Regions from separate parts of the Amycolatopsis sp. MEPSY49 genome, predicted to be linked through region 3. Evidence: riboswitches for the same ligand, from Rfam matches in the RefSeq annotation. Region 3 holds a riboswitch; each other region holds the start of a gene.

Region 1 (3,239 bases), on a different contig from region 3:
TTCGGCAGCAGGTCGACCGCCACCATGACCAGCAGCGCGAACCCCAGCGCCGCCAACGGGAACCAGGACCGTCGCGCACTCCCCATCACCGCAGGGTATCGGGTGCCCGGCGCAGCAGGACCGCGAACGCCGCGGTGAGCAGGACGACCGCCGAGAGCAGCGCACCCACGAGGTCGGCCGCGAGCACCACGGCGAGCACGGCGAACCCGGCCGCGGTGACCAGGACGAGCTTGCTGCGCTCGTACGCGGCGAGCACCAGCAGGCCGAGAGTGGCCGGCAGCGGGCCGCGCAGCCCGTCGCCGAGGCGGAGCTGCCACGACCCGACCAGGTCCAGCAGCGGAACGGCGAGGAGCGCGCCGATCGTGCCGAGGACGAACCAGCCGGTGCGGGCCGGCCGCAGCGCGAACCAGTACCAGATCGCCGTGCCGAGCACCGCCACGCCGAGCGCGACCTGCCACGCCGGCCCGGCCGGCAGCTCCGGCCCCGGCGTGAACAGCGGACCCTGGGTCAGGAACTGCAGGCGGCCGTAGCCCGCCGCCCCGGTCGGCGACGGCCGGAGGAGGAGGTTCGCGGACTGGTCTTCGGCCGGGCTCCGGCGCGACAGCAACTGCACCGCCACCAGGCCGATCTGCGTCAGCCCGAGCAGTGCCAGTGGGAACCAGAACCGCCGCCCTCTCCCCATCGGGCCGGGCTCGCGCTCAGCAGAAGGGCGGCAGCTCCCGCGGGTCGCCGACCGGGGCCCAGCGGCCGTCCACCTTCGCGTACTCCCAGCGGGCTCCGCGCGCGACGATCTGGCGCAGCGCCCGGATCACGCGGTCGACGTGCTCCTCCGTGCTGCCCAGGCCGAGGCTGACGCGGATCGCCTGCTGCCCGCTGCCGCCCGTGACGCCGATCAGGCGCTTGGCCGCGATGTGGGCGCAGAAGGCGCCGTCGCGGACGCCGATGCCGTACTCGGCCGACAGGACCGCGGCCAGCCAGCCGGGGTCGAAGCCGTCGACGACGAAGCTGACCGTGCCGACCCGGTCGACCGGCGCGTCGAACAGCCGCAGCTCGGCGCAGCCCGGGATGCCTTCGAGTCCCTTGCGCAGCCGGGTCAGCAGGGCCTGCTCGTGGCTTTCGATCGCGGCCCAGTTTTCGGCCAGGGTCTCGCACGCGACGCCGAGCGCGTACACGCCGACGGTGTTGGGCGAGCCGGCTTCGTGGCGCTCGGGCCCGGTGTTCCAGACGACAGCGTCTTCGGTGACGAGCTTGGTCGCGCCGCCGCCGGAGAGGTACGGCCGGGCGGCGCGCAGCCAGTCGGCGCGGCCGATCAGCGCGCCCGCACCGAAAGGCGCGTACAGCTTGTGGCCGGACAGCGCGACGTAGTCGACGTCCAGTTCCTTGATCGAGATCCGGCGGTGCGGGGCGAGCTGGGCCGCGTCGAGCGCGATGCGAGCGCCGTGTTTCCGCGCGACGGCGGCGATTTCGGCGACCGGAAGGAGCTCACCGGTCACATTGGACGCTCCGGTGACGACCACCAATCGCGGTCCCTGCGGGGCGTCCGCGAGCGCTTCGTCCACAGCGGACACTGCGGCGAGGCGGGTGCGCGGGGTCGGGATCCGCCGGACGTTCGGGCCCTGCCACGGCAGCAGCGCGGCGTGGTGCTCGGTGTCGAAGACGACCACCGTGGTGTGCCGGGGCAGGCTGCGGGCGAGCAGGTTGAAGGAGTCGGTGGTGTTGCGGGTGAACACGACGGTGTCGGTCCGCCGGGCGTCGACGAAGCGGCGCAGGACGTCGCGGGTGCGCTCGTAGAGCTTGGTGGAGACCTGGGACGCGAAGCCGGCGCCGCGGTGGACGCTGGCGTACCAGGGCAGGAATTCGTCGACCTTCGCGCGGACGGCGTCGAGACAGGGGGCGCTCGCGGCGTGGTCGAGGTTGGCGTAGCCGACGGTCTCGCCGGTGACGAGCGGGACGCGCAGGGCGGCCCCGGCGACGGCCGGGATGTCGTGCGCGACAACGGTTTCGAGCGAGGTGATCGTGCTGGTGCGGTCGATGGCGAGAGTCATCGGTGCCTCCTCGGCGGTCCGGGGGACCCCGGCGAGGGGCCCGCGCTTGCCCGTCGCACGGCGCGACCGGCCCGGTCTTCACCCGGGGCACCCCACCGCGGTAGGAGGGTTGCCGGCCAGCAAGCCGGGGCTTGGCGCTGGCACTCATGACCTGAGCCCGAAGGTAACCGAGAACGCGGCCGGCGGCCAACCCCCGCCTCACATTCTGAGACGCCGCTCACAGCCCGCGAGGGTCAGAGCTCTGCTTGAGCCGCGCGTTGTCCGATCCCTGTCCACTCTCCGCATCCACCTGGTGATCTTTTCCCGTCAGGGTGATCTTCCGCGTCCGAGATCTTCCCCATGATCCAACCTTTGGCCGCCGAACCCGTCGACGGCAAGACCATCGGCGGCTGGCGCTTCACCGCCGGGGCCGAGCAGTACACCGGGGTTGGGGCACGTGCTCGGCGCAAGGGGCCTGGCGGCGACTCATGCGCCTGGCTGGGTTGTCCGCGCTTGAAAGGCCGCCCTCGCGATCGGCGGGTTGATCGGGCGCTCGGCTCGTAGGCAGGTCGAGCCGGCAGCGAATCGTCCGATCGGTCCCAGCCCGGCCGCGGCCCCGAACGGGTTACCGCCCCGACTCGCCCCGCCACCGTGCCAGCCGACCGGCCCGGTCCACCGCCCGCAACCGGCGCTCGACCGCGTCGCGGACCGCGGCCGTCGTCACCACCAGCAGCTGGTCGTTCTCCTGCAGCCTGCTCGTCTTCTGCGGGGTGAACCCCGTGCCCTCGCGGACTACCAAGCTCACCGTCGCCCCCGTCGGCAGCCGAAGCTCCGACAAGTACACGCCGTGCAGCTTGGACCCCGGCTGGATGCGGACCTGCAGCAGCTCGGCGCCCAGCTCGTCCAGCGGTGCGCTGTCGACCTCGACCTCGTGCGGCTCGGACTTCTTCGCCAGCCCGAGCTTGCGGCCGAGGGGTCCGAGCGTCGCGCCCTGGACCAGCGTCAACACGATCACCAGCACGAACACCGCGTCGACCAGCCGTTGCGCGCCCGGCAACCCCTGGGACAGCGGGATCATGGCCAGCACGATCGGCACCGCGCCGCGCAGGCCGGCCCACGACAGGAACGCCTGCTCCCGCCACGGCAGCCGGAACGGCAGCACCGAGAGCACCACCGAGATCGGCCGGGCCAGCAGCAGCACGACGGCGCCGGCGA
Region 2 (3,239 bases), on a different contig from region 3:
GCAGCGCGACGCCGCCCAGAAGCTGGACAAGGCCGTCTCGAAGGGCGTCATCCACGCCAACCAGGCCGCCAACAAGAAGTCGGCGCTCGCGAAGCGCGTCAACGCGCTCTGAGCTGGTTGATTTCTGGGAAGGCCCCGGCTTCGGCCGGGGCCTTCCTCATGTCCGGGGTCAGCCCTTGGCGGCCGCCACCTCCAGGACCGCGCGCTCGAGCGCGTAGCCCGGATCGGCCGCCACGCCCTTGACCTCCGCGTTCAGGCGCGCCACCACGCGCATCGCCGTGGCCAGCCCGTCCTGGTTCCAGCCTCGCGACTGGCCCTGGGCCTTGCGAATCTTCCACGGCGGCATGCCCAGCTCGCCGGCCAGCTGGTTCGGGTTGCCGCGGCCCGCGCCCGAGACCCGGGCGATCGTGCGGACGGCGTCGGCCAGTGCGTCCGCCACCAGGACGTGCGGGACGCCCAGCTGCATCGCCCAGCGCAGCGACTCCAGCGCCGCCGACCGGTCGCCGCTCACCGCCTTCTCCGCGACCGCGAAACCCGTCACGTCGGCGCGCCCGCGGTGGTAGCGGCGGACGGCGTCGGCGTCGACCGTCCCGCCCGTGTCGGCGACCAGCTGGCTCGCCGCCGAGGAGAGTTCACGCAGGTCGGAGCCCACCGCGTCGATCAGGGCCGCGACCCCCGCCGGGTCGATCTTGCCGCCCGCGCGGCGGATCTCGTGCCGCACGAACTGCTCGCGCTCGGCCGGCTTGGTCAGCTTCGGGCACTCCGTGACCTCGGCGCCGGCCTTCTTCAGCGCCCCGGGGAGCGACTTGCCCGCCTTGCTGCGGCCACCGCCGGTGTGCACGACGACCAGCACGACGCCGTCCGCGGGGTCCTTCAGGTACGACGCCACGGCGTCGGAAAGCTCCTGCGAGATGTCCTGCGCCGACTCCAGGACGATCACGCGGCCTTCGCTGAACAGCGACGGGCTGACGAGTTCGGCCAGCTCGGGGGCTGTGAGATCCGACACCCGGACCCGGGTCAGCTCGGCCGTGGCGTCGATCGCGCGGGCGGCGGCGAGCGTCTCGCGGACGGCCCGTTCGATCAGCAGTTCTTCCTCGCCCAGCACCAGGTGCAGCGGGGCGGGGGCGGTGGCTTGCGCGGTCACCCGAGGATCCTCTCACTTGCGGTGTCGTGCGCCCGCTCCGGTGATGTCGGGCGGCCGGCATGGCACGGCGTGAGCGCCATGTCGTACGGTGTTCTCGAGGCGGCGCGCTCGCTCGCGCGCACCGACAACCGAATACCGCTCATCCAGAGGGGCAGAGGGAACGGCCCGACGAAGCCCCGGCAACCGGCGTACAGCCCGTCATCCCGCGATCGCGGGGTAGCTGACGACCACGGTGCCAATTCCGGCCCGCTTCGGCGGGGCAGATGAGGAAAGGAACCTCGCGATGACCGCAACCCTCGGCACGACCTCCACCACGAAGACCCCGGATCTCGGTCCCGCCGTCGAACTGGTGTCGAAGGAAGAGGGTCACCGGCAGCCGCTCGCCCCCGAGTTCGTCTCCGCCGAGGACTTCTCGCCGCTCGAGGTCGCCTACGACTTCGGCCGCGTCCGCCGCGAAGACATCGAGGCCGGCCCCAAGAACATCTGGCGCTACAAGAAGCTCCTCCCGGTTCCGTCCAACGTCGAAGAGATCCCGAACACCGAGCCCGGCGCGACCCGGCTGATCCGCGCCGACCGCCTCGCCAAGGAACTCGGCCTCAAGCGCGTGTGGGTCAAGGACGACACCGGCAACCCGACGCACTCGTTCAAGGACCGCGTCGTCGCCGTCGCGCTGGCCGCGGCCCGCGAGTTCGGGTTCGAGGTGCTCGCGTGTCCGTCGACCGGCAACCTGGCCAACGCGACGGCCGCCGCCGCGGCCCGCGCCGGCTGGCGGTCGGTCGTGCTGATCCCCAAGACCCTCGAGCGCGCCAAGATCCTGACCACCGCGGTGTACGACGGTGACCTGATCGCCGTCGACGGCAACTACGACGACGTCAACCGCCTCGCCACCGAGCTCGCCGGCGAGCACCCGAAGTGGGCGTTCGTGAACGTGAACGTCCGGCCGTACTACTCGGAGGGCTCGAAGACGCTGGCCTACGAGGTCGCCGAGCAGCTCGGCTGGCGCATCCCGCCGCAGATCGTCGTGCCGATCGCCTCCGGTTCGCAGTTGACGAAGGTGGACAAGGGTTTCCGCGAGCTGGGCCAGCTCGGTCTCGTGGACGCCAGCCCGTACAAGGTGTTCGGCGCGCAGGCGACCGGCTGCTCGCCGGTGTCGGCCGCGTTCCGCGCCGGCCAGGACGTGGTCCAGCCGGTGAAGCCGGACACGATCGCCCGCTCGCTGGCGATCGGCAACCCGGCCGACGGCCCGTACGTCCTCGACATCGTCAACCGCACCGGCGGCGCGATCGAGGACGTCACCGACGAAGAGGTCGTCGAAGGCATCCGGCTGCTGGCCCGCACCGAGGGCATCTTCACCGAGACGGCCGGCGGGGTCACCGTGGCCACGGCGAAGAAGCTCGTCGAGACGGGCAAGCTCGACCCGGACGCCGAGACGGTCCTCCTGATCACCGGCGACGGCCTCAAGACCCTAGACGCGGTCGAGAACCACATCGGCCCGAAGGCGACCGTGCCGCCGTCGGCCGCCGCGGTGAACGAGGCACTCGGCTACTGACGTCCCGCCGGGGCGGGCCACGTGCCCGCCCCGGCTTCCGGTCGCAAGCAGCCGGCTCGCCCCGACCGGCGCGCCAGTTGGGCGATCACGCAGGACGGCCGGCGGCCACGGGACTACCCGCCACCGACCGCACTCGGCCCGGTGGCCGGGGCGAGCCAAGTGCTCGCCCCGCGTCCGGCGGCGGGCAGCGGGCAGCGGGCAGCGGGCAGCGGGCGCACTCTCGCCCGACGGCCAGGATCCCGGCAGCTTCGGCGCCTCCCGCCACACCACCACAACCCCAAGCCTGCCCGGCCTTGGCGCCGGGACGAAACTCGCGATTTGCCTCGGCACTCGCAACTGCACCGACAACCCGCGCCGATCCGGACTCACCGGCGGGGCGGGCCTCGCGGCTCGCCTCGGCGGACGATCGCCGTTCCGGCGACCACCGCCGTGTCGCCGTCCACGTCGGTTCGGGTGACCAGCGCGCCCAGCGCGCCCAATGTGTCCATTGTGGACTTGCTCGGGTGGCCGTACGTGTTGCCCGCGCCCACGCTGACCAACGCCACC
Region 3 (3,239 bases):
GGAGAAGGTCCGCGACGCTCGTGGCGGCTACAGCGCCTGGCCGGTTTGCGGCAAGAAGGCCTGAGTTTCGCTTCGGAACGGCCCTCGTCCCTCGTGGACGGGGGCCGTTCCGCGTGCGGCCCGCAGACCGGCAGCAGGCCTGGCTGCGCGAGAACGGCCTCGCCGTCGCGGACGAACTCGCGACCGAGTTCGACGATTTTCACGAAGACCTCGGTCGCAGCCTGGGCCACGGCGACGCGGCACCGATCCTCACCGAGCTGGACCGCCTGCTGGAGCGGATGAGCGGGGAAGCCGGCCTCTGGCGCACCGAAGCCCTCGCGACCGAATCGGACTGGCAGCGCGTCCGCGAGCCGGCGACGGCCGCCCTCGCGGTGCTGCCCGAGCACGATCGGTAAGCTCCACCGGTGGTTGAACTGCTGGGACCTGCCGAAATCCGCGGGCTGGCGGCCGAGCTCGACGTGCGGCCGACCAAGAAGCTCGGGCAGAACTTCGTGCACGATCCCAACACCGTCCGGCGGATCGTCGAGCTGGCCGGCGTCGGCGAAGGCGACGTCGTCCTCGAGGTCGGGCCCGGGCTCGGTTCGCTCACCCTCGGGCTGCTCGCCACCGGCGCGCACGTCGTCGCCGTCGAGATCGATCCCAAGCTCGCCGAACGGCTGCCCAAGACCGTCGCCGAGCGGGGGCCGGACGCCGCGGACCGGCTGACCGTCGTCGGCGCCGATGCCCTGCGCGTCACCCGCGAGCAGCTTGGCGAGCCGACCGCGCTCGTCGCCAACCTGCCCTACAACGTCGCCGTCCCCGTCGTGCTGCACCTGCTCGCCGAGGTGCCGTCCCTGAAATCCGGCCTCGTCATGGTCCAGACCGAGGTCGCCGACCGGATGGCCGCCGGCCCCGGCAGCCGGATCTACGGCGTCCCCAGCGTCAAGCTCGCCTGGTACGGCCCGGCCCGCAAGGTCGCCGCCGTGCCGCGCTCGGTGTTCTGGCCGGTGCCCAACGTCGACTCGGCGCTCGTCGCCTTCGAACGCGGTGACGCTCCGGCGTCGGACGACCGCGATCGGCTCTTCGGCCTCGTCGACGCCGCTTTCTCACAGCGCAGGAAGACCCTCCGGGCCGCACTCGCCGGCTGGGCGGGCTCCGCCGAGCGGGCCGGCGAACTGCTCACGGCCGCCGGGATCGACCCGAAGACCCGCGGTGAGCAGCTGGATGTGCACGACTTCGCGAGGATCGCCGCGGTCCGTTAGCAGGTCCACAGTGGAAGTCAACGCAGTCCGGCGAAAATACGCCTCTTGCCGTGCCATCTCGCGATTCGGACACCTCCAGACGTGTGATCTGGGCCAACGGGCTTGCTTTCGCTCCTCGGGATCGGTTTTACTCAGTACGTCCATCCCGAGCGACTGAGAGACCTGGCTCGCCGAAGTCGCAGCAACCACCCTCCACAGGGCAGGTGCTACCGCCAGGACCGATGGAGGCCGTTTCCGATGAAGAGGGTAGCCCGCCCCCTGCTCCTGACCAGGCGTCGCGTTGTCGACGAAGGCCGCCGCTCCGTGACCGCATGTCGACGCTCCCACTGAGCTTGTCGTAGCCGGTCCACCTCTTCTTCACGCACCGTCCACATAGGACGGATTTCGCTTGCGGCCGGGTGCCGCGCGCTGCGCGCACCCCGTTTTCTGGAGCCTTCGTGATCACCGTCGAAAACCTGTCCAAAACCTTTGCCACCAACGGAAATTCGGTCGTCGCCCTGCGGGACGTGAGCGTCGACGTCCAGGCCGGCTCGCTGTTCGGCGTGGTCGGCCCCGCCGGTTCGGGCAAGTCCGTCCTGGCGCGGTGCATCGCGCTGCAGGAGCGGCCCGACCGCGGCGTCGTCCGGCTCGACGGCCTCAACACCGGCACCCTCGACGGCCGCCGCCTGCGCGAGATCCGCCGTCAGCTCGGCGTCGTCTCGACCAAGCCGGAGCTGATCGCCGAGCGCACCATCGCCGGCAACATCGCCTCCCCGCTCGAGCAGCTCGGCGTCGACGGCCCGCAGCGCCGCAGCCGGGTCGGCTCGCTGCTCGACCTCGTCGGCCTGACGCAGCGCGCGACGCAGCGTCCCGGCGAGCTGTCGGAGGGTCAGCTTCGCCGCGTCGCGGTCGCGAAGGCCCTCGCGGCGGCGCCCGCCGTGCTGCTGGCCGACGACCCGACGGCCGGCGTCGACCCGGAGGAGGCCGGCTCGGTGCTCACCGTGCTCGACCGCGCCCGCTCCGAGCTGGGCACCACCGTCGTCATCACGACGCCGGACGCCGGCGTGGTCCGCCGGGTCTGCGACGACGTCGCGGTGCTCGAAGACGGCACGGTCGTCGAGCGCGGCACGGTGCTCGACCTGATCTCCGACCCGGCCAGCCGCACCGCGCAGGCGCTGCTGCCCGCCATCGAGACCACCCGCTCGCAGTCGTCGCGCTACGACCGCTCGGTCGACGTCGTGCTGGTCGGCTTCGCGTCGGTCGGCGCGCTGCTGCCGGAGGCGGCGGGCCGGTTCGACGTCGAGTTCGCCACCATCGGCGGCGGCCTGACCCGCATCGGCGACACCCCGGTCGGCCGCTTCCGCCTTGGCGTCCGCGGCGAGCGCGCCGACGCGGCCCTCGCGTGGGTCGCCGAGCGCGGCGGCCACGTGACGCACACCGCCCGCGGCCCGCAGGGCGTCGCGGCAGCCTGACCCAAGCGCCCCAATGTGGCCTTCGGTGCGTCAGACGCACCCAAGGCGGCCTTCGGTGCGTCTGACGCAACCAAGGCCACATTGGGGCGTTTTCGCGGGCACGTAGGCTGGTCGGGTGCTCGCCGTAGTTCCGCCCCCAGTCACCGTCCGGGTCCCGGCCAAGGTCAACCTGCACCTGGCGGTCGACGACCTGCGCGAAGACGGTTACCACGAGCTGGTGACCGTGTTCCAGGCCCTGTCGCTGACCGACGAGGTGACCGTCGCCGTCACCGAAGAGCCAGGGCTGGAGATCTACGGCGAGGGTGAGGGCACGGTCCCGACCGGCCCCGAAAACCTGGCCTGGCGCGCGGTCGAAGCGCTGTCCGCGCACGTCGGGCGCACCGGCGACCCGAAGATCCGGGTGGTGCTGCGCAAGGGCATCCCGGTCGCGGGCGGCATGGCCGGCGGCAGCGCCGACGCGGCCGCGACCCTGGTCGGGCTGGCGAGCCTGTGGAACCTCGACGTCACGCGCGACGAACTCGCCGAGATCGCCGCCGGCCTGGGCAGC

What was found. A riboswitch is a leader RNA that binds a small molecule or an ion and turns the genes downstream of it on or off. The one in region 3 is predicted to bind S-adenosylmethionine.
Region 1: another riboswitch for S-adenosylmethionine. It lies ahead of ABFJ78_RS18125 (aminotransferase class V-fold PLP-dependent enzyme); the one in region 3 lies ahead of ABFJ78_RS08540 (methionine ABC transporter ATP-binding protein).
Region 2: another riboswitch for S-adenosylmethionine. It lies ahead of thrC (threonine synthase); the one in region 3 lies ahead of ABFJ78_RS08540 (methionine ABC transporter ATP-binding protein).

What each region holds. Positions count from the first base shown of each region.
Region 1 covers NZ_JBDLYJ010000003.1:807,769-811,007, reverse strand. The annotation lists gene ABFJ78_RS18135 (hypothetical protein) at 1-86, opposite strand, end outside; gene ABFJ78_RS18130 (hypothetical protein) at 86-682, opposite strand; gene ABFJ78_RS18125 (aminotransferase class V-fold PLP-dependent enzyme) at 699-2,045, opposite strand; SAM riboswitch class IV at 2,083-2,197, opposite strand; gene ABFJ78_RS18120 (potassium/proton antiporter) at 2,650-3,239, opposite strand, start outside.
Region 2 covers NZ_JBDLYJ010000003.1:281,428-284,666, reverse strand. The annotation lists gene rpsT (30S ribosomal protein S20) at 1-112, shown strand, start outside; gene holA (DNA polymerase III subunit delta) at 170-1,144, opposite strand; SAM riboswitch class I at 1,281-1,414, shown strand; gene thrC (threonine synthase) at 1,428-2,693, shown strand; gene ABFJ78_RS15960 (ComEC/Rec2 family competence protein) at 3,059-3,239, opposite strand, start outside.
Region 3 covers NZ_JBDLYJ010000001.1:1,694,310-1,697,548, forward strand. The annotation lists gene ABFJ78_RS08525 (transglycosylase family protein) at 1-64, shown strand, start outside; gene ABFJ78_RS08530 (hypothetical protein) at 114-395, shown strand; gene rsmA (16S rRNA (adenine(1518)-N(6)/adenine(1519)-N(6))-dimethyltransferase RsmA) at 405-1,241, shown strand; SAM riboswitch class I at 1,379-1,469, shown strand; gene ABFJ78_RS08540 (methionine ABC transporter ATP-binding protein) at 1,679-2,692, shown strand; gene ABFJ78_RS08545 (4-(cytidine 5'-diphospho)-2-C-methyl-D-erythritol kinase) at 2,808-3,239, shown strand, end outside.